DNA from 4 places in the Bradyrhizobium sp. 170 genome. Region 3 is predicted to be linked to each of the others. Evidence: predicted binding sites of a transcription regulator. Region 3 holds the regulator's gene; each other region holds the start of a gene.

Region 1 (7,920 bases), 3.3 Mb from region 3:
GGCGGCAAGGCCTGCCGCATCATTGAAGATGCGGCGGTTGCGGCTGTTGGCGGTATTCCAGGTGACGTCACCCGGCCGCTGCGGGTGCGAATAGATCTTGTTATGAACAGGCAGGTAGCCGTTGGTGTCGATCATAACGCAGAACGCCATCCGCTTGTCCTTGGCGAGGAACGCTTCCTGGAACGGCGGCAGCGCGCGGTCGGCCCAGTCCAGGATTTTGGTGCGGTACTGCACCGGGTTACTGCCCGGTATCTCGACATAGTTGGTGTCGAACACGGCTTCCATCGAGATGGCGCCGCTGTCGATACCGTTCTCGAAAATCTTCTTCAGCGCCGCGCCGGCTTCCATCGCGCGGGTGACCGCCTCGGTGTTGTCGTCTTGGATCGACCACAGCCTGTCTTCGATCTTCTCGATCAGCGCGGCGTTCGGCCGCTCGAACCGGGCGTGTGTGCCGGCCTTCGAGCGGTCGCCGATCCTGATCCGGCAAGGTCCGACATCCTGCAGCGTGGCATCGAAGCTTTGGCCCTGCGCCAGCTTTTCGGCTTCAGTCCCGCTGACCAGAATGCCATCCATCGAGATTTCGTAGACCGCAGCCGACATCACGCCGCGCGGGCCGGTGATCTCGATCTTGAGGCTGCAGGGCAGCTTTTGCTGCTTGCTGCGATCCTCGCGTGCGCCTTCCTTGTCCCCCTGGCGCAGCAGCACCGCACAGCGCGCCTTGAGTTTTTGCGCAAACTTGGTGACCGCCTGTCCGGCCCTGGCGACGCTTTCGCCATGGGCCTCGGCTTCCTTGGTCGCATGATCGATCTCGGTGGCGCTGTCGCCGACCGAGCCGATGAAGCTGGAGGCGGAAGCCGCGTTGTCGGCCATTTCGCCGGTCGTCGCGCTCTGCTCGGCAACCGCGCCGTTGACGTTCTCGAACACCGGGCGGATCGCTTCGATCGCCTGCGAGATGCGATGCACGGCGTCGACCGAGCCCGCGGCGTCGCGCTGCAGCGCCTCGATCTTCTTGGTGATCTCTTCAGTCGCGTTCTGGGTTTGCACCGCGAGCGCCTTCACCTCGGTAGCGACCACCGCGAAGCCGCGCCCGGCCTCGCCGGCGCGTGCGGCCTCGATGGTGGAATTGAGCGCCAGGAGCGTGGTCTGCCGTGCGATCTGCGCGATCAGGTTGACGACATTGCCGATCGCCGCCGAGGACTCCCTCAGGCGGTCGACATTGGCGCTGGCTTCGCGGGCGGCGTCGCTGGCCTGGTCGGCAAGCTTGCCGGCGTCGCGGACCTGGGAGCCGATGCCCTGCGCCGACTGGGTGAACTTGTCGGCGGCGTGCGAAAAGGTCGTCGCGGTGCCCTGTGCGGCGCTGGTTCGGTTCGTCAGGGCATCGGTGCGCTGGCGGATGGTCGACAGCGTCGCAGCCGTCGCCTCGGCACCGCCGGCGACCGAATTGGCCGCGCGCTCGAGCTGGCGGATCATCGTGCCAAGTTCGAGTTCCAGCAGTTCAAGGATTGCCCTGGCCGAATCGCCCTCGGTGCTGACGGCCTCAGCCGCGGCCGGGGCCTGCGGAACCTTGGCTTCAGCGGCAGGGGCAGCCGCTTCCAGCACCTGCTTTTTGAACAAACCGAACGCCATGGCATCTCTTAAAAGTTGAGGACCGGTGCGAAATCCTCTCATCCGAGCATGAAATCATGGTTAACAACTGCCTGATATTCCAGCTGGCGGGCGCTACTTTAGTAGCCGAATCGGCCGCAAATCTTTGATTTTGCCCGATTGCCGGCCTATAAGGCCGCGCTTTCACCCACATCTCCTCCGGACGAATCCAAGAGACCCCTGCATGGCCGGCCATTCCCAGTTCAAGAACATCATGCACCGCAAGGGCAAGCAGGATGCCCAGAAGTCGAAACTGTTCGGCAAGCTGGCGCGGGAAATCACGGTGGCGGCCAAGCTCGGAACCCCGGACCCGGCCATGAACCCGCGGCTGCGCGCGGCCGTGATCGCGGCGCGCCAGGAGAACATGCCGAAGGACAATATCGAGCGCGCCATCAAGAAGGCGACCGGCGGCGACAGCGAGAGCTACGACGAAATCCGCTACGAGGGCTATGGCCCCGGCGGCGTCGCCGTGATCGTCGAGGCGCTGACGGACAACCGCAATCGCGCCGCGTCCGACATCCGTTCCTTCTTCGCCAAGTCCGGCGGCAATCTCGGCGAAACCGGCTCGGTCGCCTTCATGTTCGATCGCACCGGCATCATCGAATATGACGCCAGCAAAGCCTCCGACGACGCCATGCTGGACGCAGCGATCGAAGCCGGCGCCGACGACGTGGTATCAAGCGAAAGCGGCCACGAGATCTACGCCTCGCAGGAAACCTTTCGCGAGGTTGCGAAGGCGCTGGAAGCGAAATTCGGCGAAGCCCGCAAGGCGGCGCTGACCTGGAAGCCGCAGAACACGATCGCGGTCGACGACGAGACCGGCGAGAAGCTGTTGAAGCTGATGGACCTGTTGAACGAGCACGACGACGTCCAGAACGTCTACGCCAATTTCGAGATTTCCGACGCGCTGGTCGCGAAGATGGGCGGGTAGTTGGTGATTGGTAATTGGTCGTCCCTGCCTAGTGCGCAATTGCGCACGGGCGCAGGGACCCATACCGCGTTGTCCTATCGATAAAAGCGAGATGACTGACGCCTTCCAGTACAATTGGGGCCGCGGCGTATGGGTCCCTGCTTTCGCAGGGACGACGACGGTTCGGTGATTGCGGCTTGCGAGCGCTGGGGGCCAGCCCCCGTATCCCGGGGATTTCCGTTCTCTTTATGTTTCGTTCACCCGGCTCTGGCGTTATCACTACGCCATGACACTCCCACCGATTCGCCAACCCGTCCGGATCATCGGCATCGACCCCGGCCTGCGCCGCACCGGCTGGGGCGTGATCGAGACCGAGGGCAACCGTCTCGTCTTCATCGGCTGCGGTTCGGTGGAGCCGCCGGACGATCTGCCGCTGGCCAGCCGCCTCCTGGCGATCCACGAGGGGCTCGCCACAGTCCTCGGCGATTTCAGGCCGGCGGAGGCCGCGGTGGAGCAGACTTTTGTGAACAAGGACGGCGTCGCGACGCTGAAGCTCGGCCAGGCGAGGGGCGTCGCCATGCTCGCGCCCGCGATGTTCGGCATTCCGGTTGCGGAGTACGCGCCCAATCAGGTCAAGAAGACCGTGGTCGGCGCGGGACATGCCGACAAGAACCAGATCGCGGTGATGCTGAAGATCCTGCTGCCGAAAGCCGAGCCGAAATCCACCGATGCCGCGGACGCGCTCGCAATCGCGATTACGCATGCCCATCACCGCCAGGGCGCAGCGCTGCGGCTGAAGGTGGCCAGCCTATGATCGGCAAACTGAAAGGCCTGATCGACTCCTACGGCGAGGACTACGTGATCCTCGACGTCGGCGGTGTCGGCTATCAGGTGCATTGCTCGACGCGCACGCTGCAGGCGCTGCCGTCGCCCGGCGAGGCGGCGGTGCTCTCTATCGAAACCTATGTCCGCGAGGACCAGATAAAACTGTTCGGTTTCCGCAGCGACCTCGAGCGCGAATGGTTTCGCCTGTTGCAGACCGTGCAGGGCGTCGGCGCCAAGGTCGCACTCGCGGTGCTCTCGACGCTGCCGCCGGCCGAACTCGCCAATGCCATCGCGCTGCGCGACAAGGCCGCGGTGTCGCGCACGCCGGGCGTCGGCCCGAAAGTTGCCGAACGCATCGTCAGCGAGCTGAAAGACAAGGCGCCGGCGTTCGCCAATGTCGATCCCGCCGTGGTGCACCTTGCCGGCGCGATCGACGATCAGCGCGCGCCGCGCCCGGTCACCGACGCGATCTCCGCGCTGGTCAATCTCGGCTACGGCCAGCCGCAGGCCGCCGCCGCCATCGCGGCCGCCTCGCGCAGCGCGGGTGAGAATGCGGAGACGGCGCAGCTTATTCGCTTGGGGCTGAAGGAGCTCGCGAAGTGAGCGACGCGACGGACAATGTGAGCGACGCGGTGGGGTTTACGCCGAAGACAGCGCTGGTGTTCCTGATCTTTCTCGCAGCCGGCCCGCCGCTCGGCTTCCTGTTGATATGGGTAACGGGAATGTTTTTCGGGTATGGTCAGCCTGCCGCTAGCTACAATCTCTCGGCCTATTTGCGGGTGTTCGGCTTTTTTTCGATCGCTGCCTATATTGCCGGCGGTGTGCAGGCGCTGTTCCTGGCTTTCGTGGCTATGATTGCTCAAGCGGCATCGCGAACCGGATTGGTACCCTTCCGCCCGGTCTTTCTTGGATCGCTGTTCGTGACCGTGGCATACGCCGTCTTCGTGATGGTAAAGAGCGCGAGTCCGCCGGCCTGGGAAAGGTTGTCGATATTCCTCGTCCTGCATGTCGGCAGCACGATATTTTGCTGGCTGGTCTGTAACAGTGTGCTGTGGCCGTTCCGCCGCCGCTCAGACCAGCAGGTCCGGGCATGAACGCATCGTTACCCCTGAGCGCCGTTCCGACGGTGTCGGCGACACAGCGCAGCGCCGGCGAGAAAGCCGAGACCGCACAACTGATCCCGCTGGGCTTGAAGGAATTGTCGAAATAGACTGGCGTCGGCCGGCCACCGACTGACAAAGGAATGCATTCTCCACCATGCTGAGCAACAACGACGAGGAACTGATCGCCGTCGCCACCGAAGCTATCAGCCAGCGCTATCGCAACAAGTGGCAGGAGGTGGGCGCCGCCATGCGCACCCGCGACGGCCGTATCGTCACCGGCGTGAATATCGACGCCTATATCGGCCGGATCGCGGTCTGCGCCGAAGCGATCGCCATCGGCCGTGCCATCACCGAAACCGGCGACCACGGTATCGAAACCATCGTCGCCGTGCGTCACCCCAAGCCCGGTGAGCCCGGCAAGATCGCGGTGGTCTCGCCCTGCGGCATCTGTCGCGAACTGATCCACGACTATGACGCCAACGCGCGGGTCATCGTCCCCGACAACGGCCGTGCGCCGAAAGTCGTGACCATCGGCGAACTCCTGCCCAACAAGTACAAGCGGGGCAGTGAGTGAACCCGCCCTCCCGCATCGTCACGCCCAAGCAACGTTCCGATGATGTCGGTGACACCGCGCGGCTTGTTCGCTTGGGGCTGAAGGAACTGGCGAAGTGACTATGACGACACTTTTTGTCGGCAAAGATGGATCGCTCTCGGCGGCGTGGCGCTTCGCATCCATCGTTGCGATCTTTCTGCTCGTTTGGCCGCCCATTTTCGGCATCGTAGGCTGGTGGATGAAGTTTGATTTCGGCCCGCCGCTTCTTGCCTGGATAGTAACAATAGTGATCTATTCCTATGCCTTCTTCGCGGCACCCGCGCTTCTTGCAGGCATTGTCCACGCTGTTGCTGCCATCGGCTTCCGCCACAACTCGATATTGGTGCCCCTGGCGGCCGCGGCGGGTGCAACAATCCTGAACTTGGCGCTGATCGACATGATTGCAATGGGATCGGCGCGCGACCTGATCAATGTGCCGATGGAGAGCTTCCTCATTTTTCTTATCCCGTCGCTTATCGCATCGGTCATCTGCTGGCGCCTGACGCGCCGGTTTGCGAGGGTGGCATGAATCCTCCCCCCCGCATCGTTACCCCCGAGCGCCGTTCCGACGATGTCGGCGACACCGCGCTGCGTCCGCAATTGCTGTCCGAGTTCGTCGGGCAGGCGCAGGCGCGCAAGAATCTCTCGATCTTCATCGAGGCCGCGCGCAAGCGGGGCGAGGCGCTGGATCACGTGCTGTTCGTCGGTCCTCCCGGCCTCGGCAAGACCACGCTGGCGCAGATCGTCGCCCGCGAACTCGGCGTCGGCTTTCGCGCCACTTCCGGTCCCGTCATTGCAAAAGCCGGCGATCTCGCGGCGCTGCTCACCAATCTCGAAGAGCGCGACGTCCTGTTCATCGACGAAATCCATCGCCTCAGCCCGGCGGTCGAGGAAGTGCTCTATCCCGCGATGGAAGACTTTCAGCTCGACCTCATCATCGGCGAAGGTCCGGCGGCACGCTCGGTCAAGATCGATCTCGCAAAGTTCACGCTCGTCGGCGCCACCACGCGCGCAGGGCTGTTGACCAATCCGTTGCGCGACCGCTTTGGCATTCCGGTGCGGCTGAATTTCTACACCGAGGAAGAGCTGGAGAAGATCGTCACCCGCGGCGCGCGCGTGCTCAATATCGGCATGACGCCCGATGGCGCCAACGAGATCGCGCGCCGCGCCCGCGGCACGCCGCGCATCGCCGGCCGCCTGCTCCGCCGCGTGCGCGACTTTGCCTCCGCAGCCGACGCAAGCTCCATCGACCGCGCCATCGCCGACCACGCGCTGAGCGCGCTGGAGGTCGATGCCGCCGGCCTCGACGCCATGGACCGGCGCTATCTCACGACGATCGCGCTGAACTACGGCGGCGGGCCGGTCGGCGTCGAGACCATGGCGGCGGCACTGTCGGAGCCGCGCGACGCCATCGAGGACATCATCGAGCCGTTCCTGATCCAGTGCGGCTATTTGCAGCGTACCCCGCGCGGCAGGCTCCTGACCTCGCACGCCTTCCGCCATCTCGGCCTCGCCGAGCCCGCGCGCGATCCCGCGCAGTTCGGCCTGTTCGGCAACGGCGACAGCGACGAAGATTGAGGGAGGCCTTTCCTTGCGCGCAGCGTGGTTGATCTGGCTTGTGACAACGCTGGTGCTGAGCGTGTACTTCGTAAGCGGCTATATCGCCAGCCGCACCGTGTCTATTCCCATCGTGCTTTCGGCCGGCTTCATCGTCAACCAGGAGCTATTTAGATTTGGACACGATAGGCTGCGGATGGAGCTGGAGTTCAGCGAGACGCATACCCACAGGCCCGAGCTTGGCGAGTCCGGAGTTAAGGGCGATTGGCGCTCCACTGGTCGGTTGGAATTTCCGAATCCCGGCACGGAAATACTTCTCAAGGCATCGTCGGAGCTATCAGAAATCCCGACTGCATATTCGGCGTTGCCGAAGAGCAGCCATAATCAGTTCCATACTCGCCGCGATCTGGTTGCGGAGTTGAATGAAGCGCCTGGGATATGGAAATGGCCGCCGACAAACTTTGGCCTCGCTCTCCGACCCGGTATCAATGATATACGCATCGAAGTGGCAACCGTCGGTCCAAAGCTCGACGGTGAAGGCATTAATTTGATTATCCGCCCTGAAATCGGGTTCAAGGCGTGCGGGTCGCAGGTTTGCTGGCTCTGGGGTTGGTTCGCCTGGCCGCTCTTTCTGCTTATCCAGTTGATCTGGGCGGGCGTTCTCCTCAAGCGCGGCTCACGTCGAACCGCGCCGTAGACAGATGATCGCGCAATCCCGCGCGATCCCGCGCAGTTCGGCCTGTTCGGCAACGGCGACAGCGACGACTGATCGCTTCGAACCCGATCGCTGCGGCGATGCACTAAGGGCAAACGCCGGGCGCGCATCAGCTTCGGGTCTGCTTGCCGTGGAGTGCAATAGCTATGGGTTCGACCGAAGACGCTGACATGCTGGCGCTCATCGCGGCGGCGCCGGAACTGGCGACGCCCGACGATACCGAAATTTTTCTCGACGCCATGTCGATCTCCGAGCTCGCCTCGATGTGGGGCACGCTGCAGCGCCTGAGCCGACGCGACAAGACTGGCGCCGCCTGGTCGGCGTTCCCCTATTTCGACCATCTGCCGCACAAGCGGCCGGATCGCGCGTTCGACCTCGCGCTGGAAGTGTTGCGCTCCGAACCCGACAAGCCGACGGTGATGCAGCTCAACGACAAGTTCATGCTGTCGCTGCTCTATGCGCATGGCGCTGCCGTGATCGGCCGGATCGAAGCCGAGGCGGAACATAATGCGCGGCTGCGCTGGTTGCTCGGCGGAATTCGCTTTGGACCCGACGAGCCGTTCAAGAGCCGCAT
Region 2 (7,920 bases), 1.8 Mb from region 3:
CGTGACTGAAATCTCGGAAGTAATCTCTCCGTCCACGGTAAAGAGATCGGGTTCGACCGTCTCTTGGGCCGTCTCGGGGTAATGTTTCAGCCGCGCGGCGATCACCGGCGCGAAAAACCGGCGGTGGTGGATGCTCGGGCCTAACCGGTCCAGCGCCTCGCGATGTTCCGGCACGGCGTAGCCCTTGTGGTTTTCGAAGCCGTAGCCCGGGCAATCCAGCGCCAATGCGCTCATCAGGCGGTCGCGCGTCACCTTGGCGATGATCGAGGCGGCTGCAATCGACATGACAATGCCGTCGCCGCCGATTACTGCATCGCAGTCGCAGGGCACGTCGATCTTGTCGCGGCCGTCGACAAACGCATGTTGCGGCATCTCCGGCAGCGCACGCACGGCCCGCGCCAGCGCCCAGAGCGAGGCGCGCAGGATATTGTCGCGATCGATCCGCGCCGGCGAGGCAAAGGCGACCGCAAACGACGACGTCGCGCAGATCTCCTCGAACAATTCCTCGCGGCGCTCGGCCGTCAGCCGCTTGGAATCGTCGATACCCTTGGGGATTCGCTTGGGATCGAGCACGACGGCGGCCGCCACCACCGGACCCGCCAGCGGACCGCGCCCGGCCTCGTCGCAGCCGGCCACCGGCCAGACGCCGCGCTTGATCAGCGCCCGCTCGCGGCGAAAGCTCGGCGGCGCGACCGCGATGACGCCCTTGAGCGGCTCGGCTTGTTCCATGCCGGCCTTCTTATCGGTTTTTTTGGCGTTTTTCTTGGCGGACTTGTCCCGAATCATGCCGGGATCGTGCGGAAGTGCGCGCCCGGGCGCAACCGGGAATCCGGCGCAATTCCCGTTATTCAGCGCGCCGCCGTCGCCACTCCCCAGCCTCAATCACATAAACGCTCCGGCTTCCGCGCTTGGGGTCCGCAATCGCCTCCAGATAGCGCATTCCGAGCTTCTCGAGCGCGTGAATGGACGGCCCATTTCGCGGATCGACCAGCCCGAGCAACCTGCCGCATTTGAGTTGCTCGAACCCGAAGACGAGCTGCGCCTCGCCGATTTCGGTTGCGACCCCCTTGCCCCATACCCGGCGTGCCAGGACAAATCCGATCTCAAAATCGTCGGCCTCCAGCGCTTGGCATGGAGACAAGCCTGCGAAGCCGATGACTTCGCCCGTGGGCTTTTCAGTCAGGACCGCCATCCCCGTGAGGCTTTCGCCGAAGGTGAATGATCTCCGGATGAAATCTTCGGCAGCGTCCCTTGCCATCGGCGCTCCGGAAAATGCAAAGCGCATCACATCGCTGTCGCCAAGGATCAGGTTCTGCAGAGTAGATATATCCTCTTCGACCGCAGCGCGCAGAATCAGGCGCGGCGTCGTCAAGATGACGAGCGGCTGCTTTTCCGATACCGGCGCGGGCTTCTGGTCCATCACGCCTGAATACGGCAATTCACCAGCAGATAGAAGTGGCACCGCCCCACTATCAAGGGTTCTATTCCGGCAGATGAACCCGCCGGTCGTTGCCAACCTCGATGCCGGGCGCGACCACGACTTCCCAGGGATGGTTGTCGGGATCGCCGAAATAGCCGGAGTAACCGCCGTAGTCGGTCTGGTGCGCGGGCTTCAATAGCGACGCGCCGCAGGCAATTGCGAAATCCAGCACGGTGTCGACCTCCTCGACGGAGCTGCAATTCCAGGCGAGTGTCGTTCCGCGAAAGGTTTTCGGCCGCGGCTCATCCGGCAGCGTGACGTCGCGGGCGAGTTGATCCCACGGGAATAGCGCGATCAGCGTGCCGCCAGTGTCGAAGAAAGCGACCGCCTCGCCGGTTGCCTGCATTTTTCGGGCAAAGCCGAGCGCTTCGTAAAACGCGATACTGGCGCGCATGTCGGTTACGCCGAGCGTGATGACCGTGAACCGGGGGGTTGGCGGTGATGATTTTCCACTCATGCGACTTACTCCTTCGTCATAGCGAAGCGAAGCAATCCATTGTCACCTCGTGCACGGAAAGATGGATTGCTTCGCTTCGCTCGCAATGACATCAACGGCCTAAAACAAACTCAGTTGCTGTCCGCTTCCCTTCGGCTTGACGAAATGATCGGTCGTCAATTTCAAGCGGCGCTTGTTGAGGCCGAGCTTTTCGCAGGCGATCTCGAACCGCCGCCCGATCATCCACGCCATCGGGCCGGTGCCCTTCATCCGCGTTCCCCACTGCGAGTCGTAATCGCGGCCGCCGCGCATGTCGCGGATCAGGGTGAAGACGTGACGGTAACGGTCGGGATAGTTCGCCATCAGCCATTCGCGAAACAGGTCGCGCACTTCCAGCGGCAGCCGCAGCAGCACGTAGCTTGCTTCCTTGACGCCGGCATGGGCTGCGGCATCGAGAATACGTTCGATCTCGGAATCGTTCAGCGCGGGAATCACCGGCGCGACCATGACGGTCGCGGGAATGCCGGCCTCCGACAATTGCCGGAGCGCCTCCAGCCGCTTCGACGGTGTCGAAGCGCGCGGCTCCATGGTGCGTGCCAGCTTGGGATCGAGCGTGGTCACGGAAATGGCGACCTTGGCCAAATTGCGCTTCGCCATCCGCTGCAGAATATCGATGTCGCGCGTCACCAGCGCCGACTTGGTGACGATGCCGACGGGATGGCCGGCCCTATCAAGCACTTCGAGAATGCCGCGCATGATTTTGTATTCGCGCTCGATCGGCTGATAGGGATCGGTGTTGGTGCCGATCGCGATCATGCGCGGCTCGTAACCCGAGGCGGCCAGTTCCTTCTCGAGCAGTTCGGGCGCGTCCGGCTTGGCCAGCAACTTGGATTCGAAATCGAGCCCGGGCGACAGACCGAGAAAGGCGTGGGTCGGCCGCGCGAAGCAGTAGACGCAGCCATGCTCACAGCCGCGATAGGGATTGATCGAACGGTCGAAGCCGATGTCGGGCGAGTCGTTGCGGGTGATGACCTTGCGCGAGGTATCGAGCGATACCGTCGTCTTGAACGGCGGCAGTTCGTCCAGGCTCTGCCAGCCATCGTCGAAGGCGACCCGCGCCTCGGCCTCGAACCGGCCGCTGGCGTTGGACTGCGCGCCGCGGCCACGCCGCCGCTGGCTTTCGATCGCGACCGTAAGCTCCGGAAAAGGTGTCGCACCCGCCGGTTCGGAGGGCGCCGTGACCGGCGGGTGCTTGAGGGCATGAGAGGATGCTCGGCTCATGAAGCGAACATAGCACGTAGAAAGAACAAATCAAGAACATCAACAAGAACAATTCACAACGAAGCGCAAACGTCGGAAAAGGCATTGGCGCCAGGTGCCGCAAAAAACTGCACGCAAACGGCTGCTTTGATTATGACAAGATGATAACAGTGCAGCGTTTTTCCCCGTGTGAGCCACCGAAGCCTCATTCATGCTGAGCGTGATCATCCCGACCGAAGGAATAGAACAGCCCGCCGTCGCAACATTGGCGGCGCTGGTGCCGGGAGCCGCAGCCGGCGTCATCCGCGAGGTGTTGCTGGTCGACAGGGCTGGCAACGGCGTGATCGAACGGGTGGCCGACGTGGCCGGCTGCCGCTTTCTGGCGTTTGAAGGAACACACGCCGCGGCGCTGGCCGCTGGCGCGCGGGCGGCGCGCTCGCCATGGCTGATGTTCCTGCATGCCGGCGCGGTGCTCGACAGCGGCTGGATCGACGAGACCGCGCAATTCATCCAGAATGTATCGAGCAGCGACCGACCGCGCGCGGGGGTGTTTCGCTATGCCCGCTCGCCCTATGCCGACACGCGGCTGCGCGACGGCTTCAAATTCGTCGCCCGCATGATTGCCGGGCCGTCGGCGGAACAGGGACTTCTGATCGCGCGCGACCATTATGAGCGGCTTGGCGGCTACCGGCCGGATTCGCGCCGTTCCGAGTCGCGGCTGTTGCGCCAGCTCGGCCGCGCCTCACGCACCCAGTTGCGCAGCCGGATCATGGTCGTCGCCTAGGGCGGTACATCGCCGGGCCCAAACACAAAATATCGAAAACAACCCCATGCAAAGTAGAACGGGCCTCGCGCGTCTCGCAGGATGCCTGCTGTCAATATATACTTGCCAAAAGCAACTATATATTTGACAATGGCAATCATTGAGGTGATGCCATGTCCCAACTGGATTCCGAACAAGAAGTCGCTGCGGTTCGCGCCTTCAACCGCTTCTACACCCGCAAGCTCGGCGTGCTGGACCAGCAGCTCCTGAAAAGCCCCTTCTCGCTGAGCGAGGCGCGGGTGCTGTACGAACTCGCCCACCGCGAAGATCTCTCGGCAAAGGAGATCGGAGCCGAACTGGGCCTTGATGCCGGCTACCTCAGCCGCATCGTGCAGAATTTCGATGAAGCCGGATTGATCACCCGCGAACCGCTGCCGTCCGATCGCCGGCAATACCGGCTCGCATTGACCGCCAAGGGCCGTCAGACATTCGCAAAACTCGAGCGCAGCATGCAGGACGAAGTTGCAGCGATGCTGGCGACGTTGCCGCACGACGGCAAAGCGCGCTTGATCGGGGCGATGGCCGTGATCGAACGGCTGCTCGGTGAATCCGGCGGCCTGCCTTCGCCTGCGGTGCTGCGCGAGCCGCGTCCCGGCGACATGGGGTGGGTGGTGCAGAGCCACGGCGCGTTTTACGCCCGCGAATACGGTTTCGATTCCTCGTTCGAGGGCCTCGTCGCGGAAATCGCGGCAAAGTTCCTCGCCTCATTCGATGCGTCACGCGAGCGTTGCTGGATCGCCGATATCAATGGAGCGCAGGTCGGCTCGATATTTCTGGTGCGCCATACAGATGACGTAGCGAAGCTGCGCCTGCTGCTGGTCGACCCGGCCGGGCGCGGACAGGGGTTGGGCCAGCGGCTGGTCGGCGAATGCATCGCATTCGCGAAGGCCTGCGGCTATCGCAGGATCACGCTGTGGACCCAGAGCATTCTGGTTGCCGCGCGCAGGATCTATCAGGAGGCCGGGTTCAAGCTGGTCGCCACCGAGCCGCACCGCAGTTTCGGCCAAGACCTGATCGGCGAAACCTGGGAACTCGAACTGTGAAGCCGGGGCGTCGCGATACCCCGCGGCGCGTCACGCCGGACCTCCTGGATTTTTACATCAAGCGTGCACATGGGTTGCGCGAAGAATGGTATCGCAACATGTGGCATGCGATCTGGTCGTGGCTGGTTAGGCCACGCTGAATCTTCGTCAGGCCGAAGCGCCCTGGGCTTTAGGCCGTCGCAGGTGTTCGTCGAGCCGCGGCATGATCTCGACGAAATTGCAGGGACGCGTGCGGTAATCGAGCTGGGCAGCGAGGATGCCGTCCCACGCATCGCGGCAGGCGCCCGGCGATCCCGGCAGGCAGAAGATGAAAGTCGCCCCCGCAACACCGGCGGTGGCGCGGCTCTGCACCGTCGAGGTGCCGATCTTGGCATGGCTCAGCATGTGGAAGGCGATGGAAAAGCCATCCATCCGCTTCTCGAACAGCGGCTCGACCGCCTCCGGCGTCACATCGCGGCCGGTGAAGCCGGTGCCGCCGGTGGTGATGATCGCATCGACACCTGCGTCGGCGATCCATCGCTTGATGATGACGCGGATCGCATCGACGTCGTCGACGATGATCTCGCGCGCGGCAAGAAGATGACCGGCCGCGGTCAGTCGCTCCGCCAGAGTGGCGCCGGATTTGTCATCGGCCAGCGAGCGGGTGTCCGAGACCGTCAGCACCGCGATGTTGAGCGGCACGAATTCTTTTGATTCATCGATGGAGGACATTTCACTGGATCCCTCGTGTCCCGGACGCGGTGCAGCGTCCTATACGCTGCTCCGCAGAGCCGGGACCTATACTCAAAGAAGCGTCGCGCAACATGGGCCCCGGATCAGCAGCGCATCACCATAGCGCGTCGAAGACGCGCGTGAACGCGCTTTCGGTGCTGCGCAGCATCCGGGGCACGAGACCGTCACAACGCACCCTGAGCAAACGTATTGCAGGCCTGCACCGTGCCCTGCTGATAGCCGGTCATGAACCATTGCTTGCGCTGCGCCGCGGAGCCGTGGGTGAAGCTGTCCGGCACCACCCTGCCCGTCGACTGCCGCTGCAGCGTGTCGTCGCCGATCGCGGTTGCCGTCTTCAATGCCGCGTCGATGTCGCCGGCTTCGATGAAGCCTGGACGCTTCTTTTCCTCGCGGTTGACCCAGACGCCGGACAGGCAGTCCGCCTGCAGCTCGACCTTGACCTGTAGCGCGTTGGCTTCCGCCTTGCTGCCGGCCTGCTGCTGGAGCCGCTGCACGCGCGGCAGGATGCCGAGCAGGTTCTGGATGTGATGTCCCGCTTCATGCGCGATGATATAGGCCGTCGTGAATTTGCAGGCATTGCCCGAACAGCCGCGAAAGCGCGTTTCGACTTCGCGGAAGAAACTGGTGTCGAGGAAGATCTGCTTGTCCGGCGGGCAGTAGAACGGTCCCATCGCCGACTGCGCCATGCCGCAGCGGCCACCATTGGTGGCGTTGCGAAACAGCACGATGCGCGGTCCGGTATAATTCTGTCCGCTGGACTGGAAGATCTCGCTCCAGCGGTCATCGATCTCGCCAAGAATGCCAGCGATCATGCTGCCGACTTCATCCTTCGGCGCACCGGTCTTGGCCGGTCCGGACCTGCGATCGGTCTGGTAGGTCGGCGCCTGGTTGCCGCCGGTCAGGATTTCGGCGCCGCCGATCAGGATGCGCGGATCGATGCCGAAGGCGTAACCGACCAGGCCGAGCACGATGATGGTGCCTATGCCAAGCCCGCCACCGCCCATCGGCAGGCCAAAGCCGCCGCCACCGCCACCCATTCCACCGCCGCCGTCGTCGCGACGGTCCTCGATGTCGTCGCTGCGGCGGAAATCATCGTAGCGCATGGCGGTATTTCCTCATCCCCGGCTGTCTGCTCGAATACCCAACGCTGCAATCACGTAAAATTTCCATTCCATTAATCAATAACCCGCCCGGCAAAAATTGCCTAGTGCGCAAGCCGCCGCAATCTCTGCTGGTATTTCTCTCGGCCATCTCTTTTCGCAATCTTTGCCCGCAGCATTCTTGGTTAAGTCGATTTTTACTTTGCCGGGTCAATGTATCGCCAGTCGGTTGTTTAGTCCCGCGTCGCCGACAGCGTCGCCTGAGTCAGAGTAATTGAGTCATGGTAGAGTCGCGTCGCGGGGCGTCTGCAAGGGCGCCCCGCACTAAATTTGAGTCCGAGTCCAGCGCTCGCATCGTCGTCGGCGATTGCGTCGCCGAGATGTCGAAGCTTCCGGCTGGTTCCGTCGATCTGGTGTTCGCAGATCCGCCGTATAACCTGCAGCTGAAGGGCGACCTCAAGCGCCCCGACGAATCCCATGTCGATGCCGTCAACGACGACTGGGACAAGTTCTCATCCTTTGGCGCCTATGACGATTTCACCCGCGCCTGGCTGCTTGCCTGCCGCCGGGTCATGAAACCGTCGGCGACGCTGTGGGTGATCGGCTCCTACCACAACATTTTCCGCGTCGGTTCGATCATGCAGGACCTCGGCTTCTGGGTCCTCAACGATATCGTCTGGCGCAAGACCAATCCGATGCCGAATTTCCGCGGCCGCCGCTTCACCAATGCCCATGAGACCATGATCTGGGCGGCGCGCGACGAGAAGGCCAAGGGCTATACGTTCAATTACGAAGCGCTGAAGGCCGCCAACGAGGACGTGCAGGCGCGTTCCGACTGGCTGATCCCGCTCTGCACCGGCGAAGAGCGCCTCAAGGGCGCCGATGGCAAGAAGGTACACCCGACCCAGAAGCCCGAGGGCCTCCTGGCGCGCGTGCTGCTGTCGTCGTCAAAACCCGGCGATCTCGTGATCGATCCCTTCAACGGCACCGGCACCACCGGCGCCGTGGCAAAACGTCTCGGCCGCCGCTACATCGGCTTCGAGCGC
Region 3 (7,920 bases):
CGTTGCCTATCGCAATCGAATTAACGCCGGTGGCGGCGGCCGTGTTGCCGACGGCGACCGCGCCGGTCGCGGTTGCCCGCGCACTGGCGCCCACCGCCGTGGCACCGGTGGCGCTGGCGACGCTGGCCTGGCCGATCGCGGTGGTGGCCGCGCCGGTGGCGTTGCTGCCTTCGCCGAAGGCGCTGGCGGTGGCACCGTTGGCGATGCTGCCCCGGCCGGTCGCGGTCGCGCTGACGCCATTCGCTTTGCTGAGTTGGCCGATCGCCGTCGCGTTGGTGCCGTTGGCGAAGGCACTCGTACCGGTCGCCGTCGCGTTCGCGCCAATTGCCGAACTAAAGGCCCCCGTCGTGGTGGCGAAGGCCCCGGTCGCGGTGCTGGAGCCGCCGGTCGCGGTGGCGAAATCGCCGGTCGCGGTAGTGCCCGCGCCCGTTGCCGTCGCGAAGTTACCGCCGGCGGTGCTGAACACCCCCGTCGCGGTGGCTTGAGCGCCGTTGGCGGTGCTGGCGTAGCCGGTCGCGGTCGTTTGAGAGCCGTTGGCATAGCTGCTCACGCCGGTCGCGGAAGCTTGATCGCCGTTGGCAAAGCTGCCCATGCCGGTCGCGGTCGCGGTGACACCGTTCGCAACACTGCCAGTGCCGGTCGCGGTGGCCAGGGCGCCGTTGGCCAGACTGGCCATGCCCGTTGCCGTGGCAGAAGCTCCGTTCGCCTGGCTGAAGTAACCGGTCGCCGTGGCGCTGCTCCCGTTCGCGTTGCTATTTGTGCCTGTCGCGGTCGCATCGACGCCGTTCGCGATGCTGAGCGTGCCCGTCGCGGTCGCCTGCGCACCGTTCGCGAAGCTGACCGCGCCCGTCGCGGTCGCATCGGCGCCGTTCGCGATGCTGAGCGCGCCCGTCGCGGTCGCGTTGCTGCCGTTCGCTGTGGCCACAGAGCCATACGCCGTTGCGAAGAAGCCCGTCGCATTCGCTCCCGACCCCACTGCGGTGGAGAAGGCACCTGTCGCCGCGGTGACGGTACAGCCCGCGCCGGTAATGTTGCCGCCGGTACCGGAAAAGCATTGAGCGAAGGCCGGCGAGACGCCGACCGCCGTCATCATCCCGGCCGCCGCCGCGAGGCTGCGCAAGGTCCCGCCGCAGAGCATGCTGCTCGCCAGCAGGCTCGCCCGGCGATCGGATGGAAGAATTACACCGGAAGCGCGCGGGGACGCAGAACCCGTTGCCGTAGCTATCGCCCCCGTCATCGTCCGCTCCGGCTTCGCGCGAAACCAGCTCGGGTGAGCCAGCCTGTGGCTGGCCAAAACTTTGGGCGCCCACACCTCAATCTCAGGGAACCCTACCCCAATCACAGATGCGAACAAATCGCTGACGCGGATTGAGACGATTCCCGCCTGACCTCGGGTGAGATTGCAGAATAATGTTGCTGTTCAGCAACATATCCCGGTGAGTTCAGGATAAAATTCAGACAGCGGATGAATTCCGAAACTGCGGTATCGGGCGCAAGCCTTCCGCGCCGCATTTTTGCCTCCGCTCGCGCTCTCCGATATGAAGGCGCGCGCGATCTCGTCGCCGGGCCGAACAGCTGAACAGACGCGCTTGCACCCGAGGAGAAGTGCCCGTGGCCTTGATGCCTGTCGCCGATGCACTTGCTGCGATCCTCAGCCGCGCCGAACCGTTGCCCGAGGAAATGATCGCGCTCGATGATGCCTTTCATCGTGTGCTGGCGCGCGACGTCGCGGCACGGCGGACGCAACCGCCGCAGGCGATGTCGGCGATGGACGGCTATGCGGTGCGCGCGGCGGATGCCGCCGATATCTCGGCACGGCTGAAGGTGATCGGCGAGGTCGCGGCCGGCCGCCCGTTCGAGCGCAAGGTAGGCCGAGGCGAAGCGGTGCGGATCTTCACCGGCGGCGTGATCCCTGATGGCGCCGACGCCGTCATCATCCAGGAAGACACCGGCGTCGACGGTGACCATATCAACATCACGGAAGCCGCCGTTTCCGGCCGACATATCCGGCCTGCCGGCGTCGATTTCCGCGAGGGTGACGTGCTGCTCACGCGCGGACGCCACCTCACCGACCGCGACCTGTCGCTCGCCGCCGGCATGAACTATCCGGAGCTTGCGGTGCACCGCCGCCCGAAGGTCGCGGTGCTTGCGACCGGTGACGAGCTGGTGATGCCGGGGTCGACCCCGGGCCCGGGCCAGATCGTCTACTCCAACGGCTACGGAATCCGTGCGCTGGCGCGCGCCGAGGACGCCGAGGTCGTCGATCTCGGAATCGCCGCCGACACGGTCGCCGCCACCGCGCAAGGCATCCGCCGTGCGCGCGAGCTTGAAGCAGATATCCTGATCACCATGGGCGGCGCCTCGGTCGGCGACCATGACCTCGTCAAGCGGTCGCTGGAGGCCGAGGGGACGACCATGGCGTTCTGGCGGATCGCGATGCGGCCGGGCAAGCCGATGATGCATGGCAGGCTGGGTGCGATGCGGGTGATCGGCCTGCCCGGCAATCCCGTCTCCTCCTATGTCTGCGGCTTCCTGTTTCTGGTGCCGTTGATTCGTGCATTATCGGGCCGCGACACCGTCCATCATCGGCGCGAAAGCGCCCTGCTGGGCCGCGATCTCGCTGCCAACGACCAGCGCGAAGACTATCTTCGGGCACGCCTCGAAGAGCGCGAAGACGGCACGCTGATCGCGGTGCCGGTGAACCACCAGGACTCATCGCTATTAGGGAATCTCGCTGCGGCACGGGCACTTGTGATACGTCCGCCGTTCGCGCCGGCTGCCGCGAAGGGTTCGCGGTGCGAGCTGCTCCGGCTGCCGGAATGACGCCTGAACTGCGCCTTTGAGGGTGTCTTCAGCCGAAGCCGCAATGCGTTCACCTGAAATTAAGTGGTTGCGGAACACATATCGAACATATAGTGTCCGTTCATGATTTGTTTCGACTGCTAGTGTCTATGGTTGGGAGTTTTGGGGACTCCCGCAATGGACCCTGGAGATTCGGGACCGAAAGACTGTACCAACCGGGGGAATGCTCGCGATGCTTACGCGCAAACAGTATGAACTTCTGCGTTTCATCAATGAACGGCTGAAGGAAGCCGGCGTACCGCCCTCCTTCGACGAGATGAAGGATGCGCTCGACCTGCGCTCGAAATCCGGAATTCACCGCCTCATTACGGCGCTGGAGGAGCGCGGCTTCATCCGCCGCCTGCCCAACCGCGCCCGCGCCATCGAAGTCATCAAGCTGCCGGAGCTGGCTGCCGCCGCTAACGGCCGCCGCGGCTTCACGCCGAGCGTCATCGAAGGCACGCTCGGCAAACGCTCCGTAAGCGCGCCGGCCAGCGAGGACGACGGCAATCGCCCGGTTGCCGTGCCCGTGATGGGCCGGATCGCCGCCGGTACGCCGATCGAGGCGCTGCAGACCCGCAGCCACACCATCAGCGTGCCGCCTGACATGCTCGGCTCCGGCGAGCATTACGCGCTCGAAGTGCGCGGCGATTCCATGGTGGACGCCGGCATTCTCGACGGCGACATGGCGCTGATCCAGCGCAACGAGACCGCCGACACCGGCGACATCGTGGTGGCGCTGATCGACGAGGAGGAAGCCACGCTAAAACGCTTCCGCCGCCGCGGCGCCTCGATCGCGCTGGAGCCCGCCAATGCCGCCTACGAAGTCCGCATCCTGCCGCCGAACCGGGTCCGGATTCAGGGCAAGCTGATCGGGCTGTACCGCAAATATTGACCTGCTGGATGCGGACGTGACTGCGACGGCAATCCCGCCCCGGCCTTTCGGCCGGGGTTTTTTGCTGCATGCCTGGAACAAAACTGCGTTAGCGCGTTTGTGATTTTGACGCAGTGCGCTAGCCGCAGAATTGCCCAGAAACAAGAAAAGGCTCTGCGCCAAGTCCGCTCTGAATATGTCCACTCTGATAGAGGCCTGTGCCTCCTTCTTGCAGACACGGGTCAGCTATCTCAAACGAGGGAGCCATCCGATGTGTGACTATAGCCTGCACGCTGTGGCGACGCGGCCTGCCAAGGTCGGCGAGACGCTGATCACCACGACATTCCGCGGTACATCGACCCGCGGCTTTGCGTCGGAACGCGAGCCTTCAGTGGCGGTCTGCATGCTTCCCGGCACCGAACTGGCGTTCGCCGAGGACGTCAAATACGACAACCGGTGGATCTGGACGCGAACCACCGACTGGCGGGTCGGCAAGTTCAACCAGATCGAACCCGAAGTGACCGATCGCCACCATGACGCGATCGAATTTCCGGACGGAAGCCATGTGCTGGTGACGCAGCTTTGCGAAGGCCAGCGCGCGACCGTACTGCAATTGCCGGTGACCGAGGGCGAACGTGCGGCAAAGGTGACGGAAGCGCCACCGGCCGAATCCATCGTGACCGGATAAACGACGCGCATGTGATCCGCCGGTTCAGGCCGGCGGATCATGGTGATATGGTTTTTTGAGAAACTAGGCGCCGAGGGGCAGTCGGTGGTCAACAAAGTCACATGGCAAAGAGCCGGACGCGTCACGGAGCCCGGACGGTACATGTTCCGGTACGGCTGGCTCACCATCACGGCCGAAGATCTCGCGATCTGGCGGCAATTCCCCGAGGCGTCGTTCACGCTGGTCAACCTGCCGTCGACCCCCGACGCGCCGGAGGAATTCCACCTCGGCGCATTCGAAATACCGGCCAGTCCCTCAAGCCCCCCGCTCGACGAGCACTGAAGTTCGTCTGGAGCCCTGGGGCTCCAGATTTTTGATTCGACGCGTTTTCTTGACGCGAACCGGTCTCCACCCCGGATCAAGTCCGGGGCAGGCTTTCGCTGGAAAACGCTCTATTCCTCCGCCTGAAGATCGGCCTCGGCCGGCGTGGCGTCGACCGCGCGCGGCGGCACGACGCGCGGCGCCAGAACGGCTGCGTCTGCTTCGCTCTCGTCCGCGATGGCCGGCGACCACGGGCGGTCGATCCCTCTGGGTTTGGCCGCCTCGACGACAAATCCGTCACGGCCTCGCCGCAGCGCCATCGCGCCCTGCCGCCGCAGCCGGTCGGCATCGATGACGGAAGCCGCGCAGGAAGCGGGCGCCTGCCGCAGCGTCACAATCAGCGCGGCGCGCTCGCAATCGTCCGAGAGTGCCTCGGGCCTGAGCGCCTGCGCGATCAGGGTGCCGCCGGCGGATTGCATCACGCAGCCAAAATCGTCGCATGAGACGCCTGATGTGAGCGACGCGTCAGCCGCCGTTCGGGCGTCCGCATCCGCCGCCAGCCACTCCTTCAGCAGGAAAGAATCCCGGGAGCCCTTTGCCGCATGCATCAGATGCAGCCGGCCGTCCTGCCCACGGACGCCGACATTGCGGCCATCGGCGGAAATCAGGATATCTGGCTGCGGCACCCTCGCCGCCCAGAGCGCCGCAACCACGACCAGTACGGCGCCCGACCAGCGCAGCGGCGTGCGCAACAGGCCGAGCAGGATGATGCCGAGGCTGGCCGCAATCAGCGGGCCGATGCCGAACGCCGGCACGCGGCCGACCGCGCCGGGCAAAGCCGCGACCCATTGCGTCACCGCGATCATCCAGTCGATGCCGACACCCATGATCGCCCAGAACAGGCGATCGAACCCGAACGGCATCGCGACGAGTCCGAGCAGGCCCGCCGGCATCACCAGCGCTGACACCACCGGCATCGCCGCGAGATTGGCGAGCACGCCGTAAGGCGTCACCCGGTGGAAGTGAAAGGCCGCGTACGGCATGGTCGCGAGCCCCGCCACCAATGAGGCCAGCAACAGCATCGTGATCTCGCGGCCACCCCACAGCGCCACGCGGGCGGTCGCGGTATGGTCCGGCGTCGCGAACAAACGCGGCATGCCGATCTGCACCAGGGCAACGAGGCCAAGCGTCGCCGCAAACGACATCTGAAAACTCGGATGCACCAGCGCCTCCGGCGCGACTGTCAGCACGATCAGGGCCGCGACCGCGAGCGTGCGAAACGTAATCGCCCGGCGATCGACCATGACCGCGATCAGCACCACGGCCGTCATGAAGAACGAGCGCTGCGTCGCGACCTCGGCGCCCGACAGCAACAGATAGAACGCGGCGGCGACCAGGGCTGCCGCAGCCGCCCATTTCTTGATGGCGTAGCCAACCGTGAGAACCGGAAACAGCGCCAGCAGCGCCCGCACCGCAAAGAACACGACGCCCGCGACGACGGCCATGTGATAGCCCGAGATTGAAAGGACATGGCCGAGACCGGAGATGAACATCGCGTCGTTCACCGGCGGCGAGATCGCGTCGCGCCGCCCGGTCAACAGCGCGGTTGCAATCGCGCGCTTGTCACCCTCCAGCGTGGTCCTGATCCGCGCGTCGATCGTATCGCGCAGGCCCTGCATGAACGCCGAATAGCGCAGGCGCAGCCCGCCGCCGGTAGCGGGCGGCTCCGCGGTCTTGATCGCGCCCATCACGAAGCCGGAGGCGCCGATGCCGGCAAAGAACATGTCGCGGCTGAAATCGTAGCTGCCCGGCCGCACCGGCGTGAGCGGCGGCAACAGCCGCGCCTTGAGCTCGACGAAGCTGCCGACCGCGGGCGCCGTGCCCTTCTTCACCGATAGCCGCACGCGCTCGAGCCTGGTCGTTCCGCGCGCGCTTTCCATGGTGACGACGCGCAGGACAAAGCGGTCGGTGCGCTCGCGGATGTCACGCGTTTCGACAAAGCCCGTCAACGATACCGAAAACATCGGCCGCGCCAGCACGCCATGCGCGACCCGCGCCGTCTTCCAGGTCGCGATCGCAAAGCCCGCGGCGACGGCGGCGATCATGACGGCGACAGGAAAGAATTTTTGCCGCCGCAACAGGACCGCGACCGCGCATAGCGCGATGCCCACGACGGCGGCCACCGACAGCACCGGCTCGTGATCGGCGGCGAAATAAAAGGCGATGCCGGTGCCGAATGCCACGGGCACCCAGGGCAGCAACCGCCCGGCGCCGGCTTCGGCACGCGCCCAAGCGCGCAGGGTTTCGATCAGCGGCGGCCAGAAAGCGGGACGCGACGGCGCAAAGCCGCCAATAGGCGCCACAGCGCGTGGCGGCCAGGTCCCGGCATAGCCCCGCTTCCGGCCCGAAATGTCGCCCTGCTCCGCCACCCCGGTCTACACCTTACGATCCCGTGGAGAGCACAAGACTACCGGACGGTGTATTGCGGCCGCTAGCGGAACGGATGCAGAAACCGGAAGAAATGCACATCGACCGGCGCTACACTGGGACATCCCAGGAATCGGACGAAGGTCGGACATCCCATGAAGCTTGCGGCCTGCATTTCGATTGCACTGGCGATAACGGGTCTGCCGTCCGCACTGGCAGCGGCCGAACAATGCCGCTTCATCGAGGCGAGGCTAGAGCGCGAGGCGTGCTACCAGCGCCAGGAAACGGCGCGCGCCGCGCGGCAGAAAGCCAGCGAGGCCCGGGAGGCGGAGCAGCAAAAGCCTTACGAGCCCATGACGCAGGAAGACGCCCAACTCGCAAAATCGCTGCGCAGCATTTGCCGGGGCTGCTAGCGGGTTCGTCGACGCCGCGACCTACTGCGCGATCAGTTCAAGACAACGCCCGTCGCGGCCGACCGCTATGCGATAGCGGTCAAGCCGACAGGGCGATCAACTTCCTCGTCCTCAGCCGGCGCCGTGATGCCAGCGATCGTGCCACCAAGTGCTGAAATCACGATCCGTCATCAGCTCCCAGACAGCAAACAGGATCACCAGTAGGCCCGACAACAAGCTGCTCACCGTCGCTGCGCCCGGCTCGTAGCCGACCGTCCACGGTGCGACCACCAGTGCCAGACCCAGAAGCATCTCTCCCCATTCCTCCAGGTAGGAAGGAATGACAAATGCCTCGACGGCAAACAGGATGACGCCCAACCCGAGTGCGATGGTTAGCC
Region 4 (7,920 bases), 810 kb from region 3:
TTCAGCGACAGCCGCACCGTCTGGTAATCGGCGACCACCTGTTCCGGCAGCGGCATCAGCGGCAACGGTTTTGCGTTCTCGTCGGGCTGCTCGCGCGCGACCGCGGCTTCGAACAGCGGCAGCGGCACGTCGTCGGGCAGCCGCCGCACCGCCCACAATGCCGCGCGGCGGTCGAGCCCGATGGAGCGGAACGCATCGGCGTCGGCCAGCAGGATCAGCGCGCGCTTGGGAAGTGCGGTGTCACGGGCGAATTCTTCCAGCGAGGTGAAGGGCCGGCGCGTGCGGGCGGCGACGATGCGGTCGGCCCAGTCTTCGGCTTTCTCAACGTTGTCATTCCGGTGCACGCGAAGCGTGAACCCGGAATCCATTGAGCCGCATTGTCGCTGAGAAATGGATTCCGGGCTCGCGCTTCGCACGCCCCGGAATGACGACTGAAGTTGTTTCAACCGCTCCTCATCTTCGTCAACCCAACTAAATCCATCGATCTGGCGGAAGCCGAGACGCACCGCGCAATATTTCCCATCCCCCTGCTCCAGCGTGTTCTGCGCAAAGCTGTAGGACACATCGATCTCGCGCACCTCGACGCCGTTGGTGCGGGCGTCACCGACGATCTGGGCCGGCGCGTAGAAACCCATCGGTTGCGAGTTGAGCAGTCCGCAGCAGAAGGCGTCGGGGTGATAATGCTTCAGCCATGAGGAGATATAGACGAGCTGCGCAAAGCTCGCGGCATGGCTTTCCGGAAAGCCGTAACTGCCAAAACCCTTGATCTGCTCAAAACAGTTTTGGGCAAACTCCGGCGCGTAGCCGCGCGCGATCATGTTGCCGATCATCTTGTCCTCGAACTTGCCGATGGTGCCGACGTTGCGGAAGGTCGCCATCGCGCGGCGCAGGCCGTTGGCTTCCTCGGGCGTAAACTTTGCGGCTTCGATCGCGATCCGCATCGCCTGCTCCTGGAACAGCGGCACGCCGAGTGTCTTGTGCAGCACCTTGTACAGTTCGTCGGGAGGTCCGTGTTCGGGCGACGGTGACGGATAGTTTTGCTTCTCGACGCCGTTTCGCCGCCGCAAGTACGGATGCACCATGTCGCCCTGGATCGGCCCGGGGCGTACGATCGCGACTTCAATAACGAGATCGTAGAAGGTGCGCGGTTTTAAGCGCGGCAGCATGTTCATCTGGGCGCGGCTCTCGACCTGGAACACACCGAGCGATTCACCGCGGCACAGCATGTCGTAGACGTTTTCGTCGTCCTGCTCGACGGTGGCGAGTTCCCAGCGCTCGCCCTTGTGGTCGGCGATGAGATCAAAACATTTGCGGATACAGGTCAGCATGCCCAAGGCCAGCACGTCGACCTTCATCATGCTGAGCGCGTCGACGTCGTCCTTGTCCCATTCGATGAAGGTGCGGTCATCCATCGCGGCATTGCCGATCGGCACATAGGTGTCGAGCCGGTCCTGCGTCAGCACATAGCCGCCGACATGCTGCGACAGATGACGGGGGAATTCGATCAACTCGGTCGCAAGTTCGACCGCGAGCTCGACCATCGCATTTTGAGGGTCCAGCCCGGCCTGCCGGACCTGCATCTCGTTGAGGCCCTTGCCCCAGCTTCCCCACACCGTATCGGCGAGCGCCGCGGTAACATCCTCCGTCAGCCCCAACGCCTTGCCGACGTCGCGGATCGCGCTGCGGGGACGATAATGGATGACGGTGGCGATGATGGCGGCGCGGTGGCGGCCGTAGCGGCGGTAGACATATTGCATCACCTCCTCGCGCCGCGAATGTTCGAAATCGACGTCGATGTCGGGCGGCTCCAGCCGCTCCTTGGAGATGAAGCGTTCGAACAGCAGATCGACCTTGGTCGGGTCGACCGAGGTGATGCCGAGCACGTAGCAGACCGCGGAGTTGGCCGCCGATCCCCTTCCCTGGCACAGGATGTTCTGGCTGCGCGCGTAATGAACGATGTCGTGCACGGTCAGGAAATAATGCGCGTATTTCAGTTCGGCGATCAGTGCGAGTTCTTTCCGCAAGGTGGCGCGCAGCGTGTCAGAGATCACCCCGCCGAAATATTTGTCGACCCCGGCCCAGGTGAGATCTTCGAGATGCTGCTGCGCGGTCTTGCCCGGCGGCACCGGCTCGTCCGGATACTGGTATTTGAGCTGGTCGAGCGAGAAGCTGATGCGGCCGGCAAAGCGCATGGTTTCCACGATGGCCTCGGGAATATCGCGGAACAGCCGCGCCATTTCGTAGGGAGGCTTCAGGTAACGCTCGGCATTGGCCTCGAGCCGCCTGCCGATCGCGTCGATGGTGGTCTTCTCTCTGATACAGGTGAGCACGTCCTGCAGCCGACGGCGGGCGGGATGGTGGTACAGCACCTCGTTGGTCGCCAGCAGCGGCACTTTTGCCGCAAGCGCCAGCCGATGCAGCCGCGCCAGCCGGCGTTTGTCGTCGCCGCGATAGAGCAGGCTTGCGGCAAGCCAGACGCCATCGGCGCGGCCACCCTTCAGACGCTGCAGAATTTCCTGCGCGCTCACCGCGTCGAAACGATGCGGCAATGCCAGCACCAGAAGCTGCCCCTCGGCGAATTCCAGCAGGTCATCGAACCGCAGATGACACTCGCCCTTTTCGATCCGCGTGATGTCGTCGCCGCGCTTGCCGCGGGTAAGTAACTGGCACAACCGGCCATAGGCGGCGCGGTCGCGCGGATAGACCAGAATATCGGGCGTGCCGTCGATGAAGACGAGGCGCGTGCCGATCAGAAGCTTTGGCTTGTGCTTGACCTCGGGATTATCGAGTTCCTTGTAAGCGCGCACCACGCCGGCCAGCGTGTTATGGTCGGCAATCCCGATCGCGGGAATGCCGAGTTCGCTCGCCTGATGCACATAGGCGCGTGGATCGGAGCCGCCGCGCAGGAACGAGAAATTGGTGGTGATGCCGATCTCGGCATAATTGCTGACGGGAGTTTTCATGCGAACAGCCCGTGCACGAACCATCTGACCGATGTGGGCTCGCCTTGCTCATCCGCCAATTCGCTTTCATAGAGCCCGTCGCGAAAGATCCAGAAGCGCAAGCCCGCTTCGTCCTCGATGCGAAAATAATCCCGCGTCGGCCCATCGCCGTTCTGCTTCCACCATTCCATGGCGATGCGTTCGGGCCCCTCCACCCGCACCACCGCGTGCGTGACGTGGCGCCAGGTGAACTGATGCGGCGGGCCGTCGGGCACGGTTGCGAACGGCACCTTGATCGGCTCCGGCCTGTCGAACAGCCGCAGCGGCCGTAGCGGCGGTTCGCTTTCGATGCGCTCTGGCCATGCCGCCTGTGCGGCGGCTGCCAGATGATGCTGCGCCGTTACGGCCAGCACGGCGCTTTCAGGAATGTGAGTATCCTGCGGCAGATGCACGACAACACGCTTGCCCCCGATGCGCGCGGCGATGCGGTCGATCAGCGCGGCCAGTTCGTCGTTGTCATGCACGTTGGCGTCGAGGTCGCGCTGCTGCTGCACCACGATTTCGGTGCGGCTGGCGGACAGGCGGATGAGATCGAAGCCGAAGCCGGGATCGAGGGGATCGTTGAGCGCATCGAGCCGCTCGCGAAACAGGCGGTCGATCACCTCTGCCTTCGTCACGGGGCGGCCGGTATCGACCGAGATGGTGCGCACCGCGCCGTCGGTGCGGAAAAAGCTTGCGTCCAGCCGCCGCGCGCCCTTGCCCTGCTTGTCCATCGCCGTGACCAGCATGGCCGCGAGCGCGGACAGGTTCATCACGATCACGGTGTCGGTAGCGACCGGTTCGGGAAAGCGCTTCTCGACGATGTAATCCGGCAGCGGTTTTCGAGGGCTGATCGGGGCATCGCCCTCGCCCAGCGCCTGCTCGAGCAAGGTCGTGAAATGAGCGCCGAACCGCGCCGTGATCTCGTGACGTCCGCGCGCGGCAACGTCGCCGATGGTCTTCAGGCCGGCGCGGCGCAGGCCGCCGGTGATGGCATCACCGGCGCCGAGCGCGGAGACCGGCAGCGGGCTGACGGCCGCGGCCTCCTCGCCATCGGCAACGATCTTTCCGGAAGTCTGGCGCGTCAGCGTCCGGGCGCAGATCGCGGTGCTCGCGATCGCGGCGCTGACGGCAAAGCCGCGTCGGCTCAATGCACCGCTCACGATCTGCAGCAGCGCGCGCTCGCCGCCGAACAGATGGGCGCAGCCGGTGATGTCGAGATAGAGCCCATGCGGCGGATCGAGCGCCACCAACGGGGTGAAGCGGTCGCACCAGTCGGCGATGTCATCGAGCGTCTTGCGGTCGGCGACCTCGTCGGCGTCGAACACCGTCAGTTCGGGGCAGATCGCGCGGGCATTGGCGAGCGGCAGGCCGATCGAGAGGCCGGCATGTACGGCGGCCTCGTCGAGGGCATGAATCAGGATGGCGTTGTGCTGCTTGGCGACGACGACGCTGGGGGCATCACCCAGCGCGACGCTGTCCTGCGTAAGCTTGCGTTTGATGCGGTCGATGGGCAGGCGTGGCAGCCACAGGCTGAGGATACGCCGACGGTTCGCTGAAAAGGCACTCATCACATTTCCATTCCATGATCCAGCGGCCGACCGGGCCATGACGGTTACGAACCAGTTGCGCGTCGAAGACGGGCGCGCCCCACGCACCCCAGTGTGACGCCGGCGGCGAATGCGCCGCGCGCACTATCCATCTTGTCTCCGCGGTCGAAGGCCGCGGCTCCGCGGCCATCCGCAGCAGCAATGCGGTGACGCCGGAGGCTGCCGCGGCCAATGTAAGTTTGCGGCTGGCGACGAGATCGAGCTGGCGGGCCTGCCCCCAGACTTCCAGCACGACGGCGCCGAGCGCATCGCAGGCCAGCGCGTCGGCGGCGGTCCGCAACGCGGCGTCGGTGTCCGGGGCGCGCACCGTCACGAGCAGCCGCGGATCGAGACCCAGTTCGCAAAGCCCGCTCATCGACAGCGCACCGGATTCGATTTCCGAAAAATCCTGCCGCACCCAGACCAGCGGCCGGCGTGGCGATACCCTTCCCGCGAGCCCTGCGATGAAGCCGGTTGCCGCCGCGCTCTGATGGCCCTCGGCGAACACTTCATGCACCACTGCGATCGCAAGACCGCCCTGCAGCGTCGCATCCGCTGCCGCATGGCCGAGCGCGACCTTGTTGAGATCATGCGCATCGCCATGCGTCTCGATCCGCTCGATGCGCCCTCGCAAATTCGCAAGCGTGCTTGTGTGTGCGGTGCTCATGCCCCGCTCCTCTGGGAATTTTGGCCTTTACCGCTTTTTCCTAGTGAACCCGCGGCTGGCTCATTTGTTCATGATATGTTCTAATATAAAGCTAACCGGACTGGCAGAGTCAATCGAGATCGACGCTTTGGTAATTCATGAATGGAATCAAAGGGATTCAACGATGGCCGTGCAACGTAAGCTGGAAACCCTGGCGGATTCCAACCTCGTACGCGGCATCCTCCAGAAGGCGCTGCCGTTCATCGTGCTCAGCGATCACGGGCCCTTGTTGCATCTGCTGGATGGCGCAGGGCTGAAGGAGCGGTTCAAGCCAAAGGCGGCGCAATTGGAATTTGGGTTTTGACCACAGCCGACCACGGCCGTCATTGCCTGCGACAAACGCGAAGCGTTTGCGCAAGGGAGCGAAGCGACGAAGCAATCCATGCCTCAACAAGTGGAGAAATGGATTGCTTCGCTTCGCTCGCAATGACGGGGAGGAGAAAATGCACCACATCACCCTCGACGGCGAAACCGATTTCGACGGCTGGCGCAAAACCGCCCGCGCGCTGGCGCTGAATAATGTAAAACCCTCCGACGTGAGCTGGCGCGTGGCTGATGATGCGCCCGAACTGTTCGAGCCGTCGGCGCCGCCACTTGCGCCACCAGACGGCACGTTCAACGTCCCTGCCAAATTCGTTGAACTGGCTGACATCGCGGTCCTGCACCGCAACCCCGAGCGGTTCGCCCTGCTCTATCGCCTGCTGTGGCGGTTGCGAACTCATCACGATCTGCTTGATATCGCGACCGATCCCGACGTGGCGCAGGTCGCTGCGATGGCGAAGGCCGTACGCCGCGACGAGCACAAAATGCATGCCTTTGTCCGCTTCCGCGAAGTCGGCCGCGAGCAAAAATCGCACTTCGTCGCCTGGTTCGAGCCGGAGCACCACATCGTCGAACTGGCCGCGCCGTTCTTCGCGCGGCGTTTCGCCGACATGCCCTGGTCGATCCTCACGCCCGATGTCTGCGCGCATTGGGACGGCCATGCCGTCTCGATCACGCCGGGCGTAGCCAAAAGCGAGGCCCCGACGGCGGATCGGCTGGAGGAAACCTGGCGGCGTTATCACACCAGCATTTTCAATCCGGCGCGACTGAAAGTGCAGGCCATGCGTAAGGAAATGCCCCGGAAATACTGGCGGAACCTGCCGGAGGCCTCGATGATTAAACCCCTGATCGAAGACGCCGGGCGCACCGCAAGCGCGATGATCGCGAACGCGGCAACCGAACCGCACAAGCCGCAGAAGCGGCTGGAACCGCCTGAGGCAAACGAAATGGTCCGCAAACAGGCTGACGATATCGAAACGCTGCGTGAAGAAGCCGCCGACTGCCGCGCCTGCCCGCTCTGGAAAGACGCCACCCAGACCGTGTTCGGCGAGGGTCAGCAAACAGCGCGGATCATGCTGGTCGGCGAGCAGCCGGGCGACAAGGAAGATCTCGCCGGCAAACCATTCGTCGGGCCTGCGGGCCAAATGCTCGACCGCGCGCTGGAAGAAGCCGGGATCGATCGCCGCAAAGTTTACGTCACCAATGCGGTGAAGCATTTCAAATTCGTGCCGCGCGGAAAAATCCGCCTGCACCAGAAGCCGAACACGCCGGAAATCAAGGCCTGCCGGCAGTGGTACGAACGGGAACTGGCCGCGATCAAACCCGATCTGGTGGTGGCAATGGGCGCCACCGCGGCGCAAAGCGTGTTCGGGAAAATCACGCCGATCAACAAGAACCGCGGCCACCCGATCGATCTCGACGACGGCACAAGGGCGCTGGTGACGGTGCACCCATCCTATCTGTTGCGATTGCCCGATGCCGATGCCAAGGCACGGGAATTCCGGCGTTTCGTTCAAGATCTCAAAATCGCCGCCGACATGCTACGAAAATCGGCACATGCGGCCTAAATCCTGCCAACCCGGCAGCCGCAATATCTGGTGAAATATCACGGGAAAAATTGACAATCCCATCTGCAACCATTAATTGATGGATTACACAATCGCATTCTCAAGGGAATGTGGGACGTCTGGTCACGCCATGGCGCTCCCATACGGTCGACGCGCTGCGCGGTACCCCTTCAGCCCCGGCGCCGTGCAGCGCGCGACCCACTCTTCCTCTTGCCTTGTGGCGTTCTTCCTCTCGCCTTGTGGCGCCGCAGCGCGCGTCCCGCCCGGCGTTCTATCCGCCAGCCGAACAAATCCATCCCAGCGGCAAATAACGCGGGCTTCTAACCCCTCGCCGCGGCCTCCAGTTCTGCAATATCGAACTTGACCATCTTCAGCATGGCCTCCGCGACGCGCCTGGCCTTGTCGCGGTCGGGATCATTTATCAATTCACCGAGCCGCCTGGGTGCGATCTGCCAGGAGAGGCCCCATCGATCCTGCAGCCAGCCGCATTGCTCGATCCAGCCGCCCTCCTTCAAGGCATCCCACAAGCGGTCGATCTCGGCCTGCGTGTCGCATTCGACCATGATCGAAAAGCTGTGGTTGAACGGGTCGAGGGGGCCAGCCTCGATCGCCATGTAGCGCTGGTCGCCCAGGCTGAAGGCTGCGATCTTGACGCTGCCCGCGGGACCACTCGGGCTCTCGGCAGGCAGGGACGAAACCCAGTCGACCGATGAGCCACGGACGAGCGAGGTGTAGAAGCCGATCGCGGCCTCCAT

The links. Region 3 encodes LexA, which represses DNA repair genes until DNA is damaged. Its sites were predicted from a motif close to TGTTCNNNNTGTGTTCNG; they were not measured.
Region 1: a site for LexA is predicted at 2,793-2,810, ahead of ruvC (crossover junction endodeoxyribonuclease RuvC). Genes of this name have one in related genera too.
Region 2: a site for LexA is predicted at 3,219-3,236, ahead of IVB05_RS11715 (PA0069 family radical SAM protein). Genes of this name have one in related genera too.
Region 4: a site for LexA is predicted at 5,303-5,320, ahead of IVB05_RS15965 (DNA repair protein). Genes of this name have one in related genera too.

What each region holds. Positions count from the first base shown of each region.
Region 1 is NZ_CP064703.1:978,833-986,752, forward strand. Features, by position in the region: gene IVB05_RS04605 (methyl-accepting chemotaxis protein) at 1-1,626, opposite strand, end outside; gene IVB05_RS04610 (YebC/PmpR family DNA-binding transcriptional regulator) at 1,829-2,575, shown strand; gene ruvC (crossover junction endodeoxyribonuclease RuvC) at 2,841-3,368, shown strand; gene ruvA (Holliday junction branch migration protein RuvA) at 3,365-3,982, shown strand; gene IVB05_RS04625 (hypothetical protein) at 3,979-4,473, shown strand; partial or broken gene IVB05_RS43700 (Holliday junction branch migration protein RuvA) at 4,506-4,589, shown strand; gene IVB05_RS04630 (cytidine deaminase) at 4,637-5,056, shown strand; gene IVB05_RS04635 (hypothetical protein) at 5,157-5,603, shown strand; gene ruvB (Holliday junction branch migration DNA helicase RuvB) at 5,600-6,652, shown strand; gene IVB05_RS04645 (hypothetical protein) at 6,666-7,328, shown strand; gene IVB05_RS04650 (DUF6869 domain-containing protein) at 7,493-7,920, shown strand, end outside.
Region 2 is NZ_CP064703.1:2,505,352-2,513,271, reverse strand. Features, by position in the region: gene IVB05_RS11730 (ribonuclease HII) at 1-729, opposite strand, end outside; gene IVB05_RS11725 (GNAT family N-acetyltransferase) at 845-1,516, opposite strand; gene IVB05_RS11720 (VOC family protein) at 1,482-1,937, opposite strand; gene IVB05_RS11715 (PA0069 family radical SAM protein) at 2,037-3,197, opposite strand; gene IVB05_RS11710 (glycosyl transferase) at 3,388-3,960, shown strand; gene IVB05_RS11705 (helix-turn-helix domain-containing GNAT family N-acetyltransferase) at 4,113-5,042, shown strand; gene moaB (molybdenum cofactor biosynthesis protein B) at 5,190-5,753, opposite strand; gene IVB05_RS11695 (neutral zinc metallopeptidase) at 5,939-6,877, opposite strand; gene IVB05_RS11690 (site-specific DNA-methyltransferase) at 7,156-7,920, shown strand, end outside.
Region 3 is NZ_CP064703.1:4,264,003-4,271,922, reverse strand. Features, by position in the region: gene IVB05_RS19735 (hypothetical protein) at 1-1,138, opposite strand, end outside; gene glp (gephyrin-like molybdotransferase Glp) at 1,612-2,823, shown strand; gene lexA (transcriptional repressor LexA) at 3,035-3,736, shown strand; gene IVB05_RS19720 (hypothetical protein) at 3,987-4,403, shown strand; gene IVB05_RS19715 (hypothetical protein) at 4,443-4,724, shown strand; gene IVB05_RS19710 (ComEC/Rec2 family competence protein) at 4,835-7,132, opposite strand; gene IVB05_RS19705 (hypothetical protein) at 7,286-7,543, shown strand; gene IVB05_RS19700 (SPW repeat protein) at 7,655-7,920, opposite strand, start outside.
Region 4 is NZ_CP064703.1:3,450,789-3,458,708, reverse strand. Features, by position in the region: gene IVB05_RS15975 (error-prone DNA polymerase) at 1-2,963, opposite strand, end outside; gene IVB05_RS15970 (DNA polymerase Y family protein) at 2,960-4,552, opposite strand; gene IVB05_RS15965 (DNA repair protein) at 4,443-5,237, opposite strand; gene IVB05_RS15960 (hypothetical protein) at 5,401-5,580, shown strand; gene IVB05_RS15955 (UdgX family uracil-DNA binding protein) at 5,720-7,165, shown strand; gene IVB05_RS15950 (VOC family protein) at 7,486-7,920, opposite strand, start outside.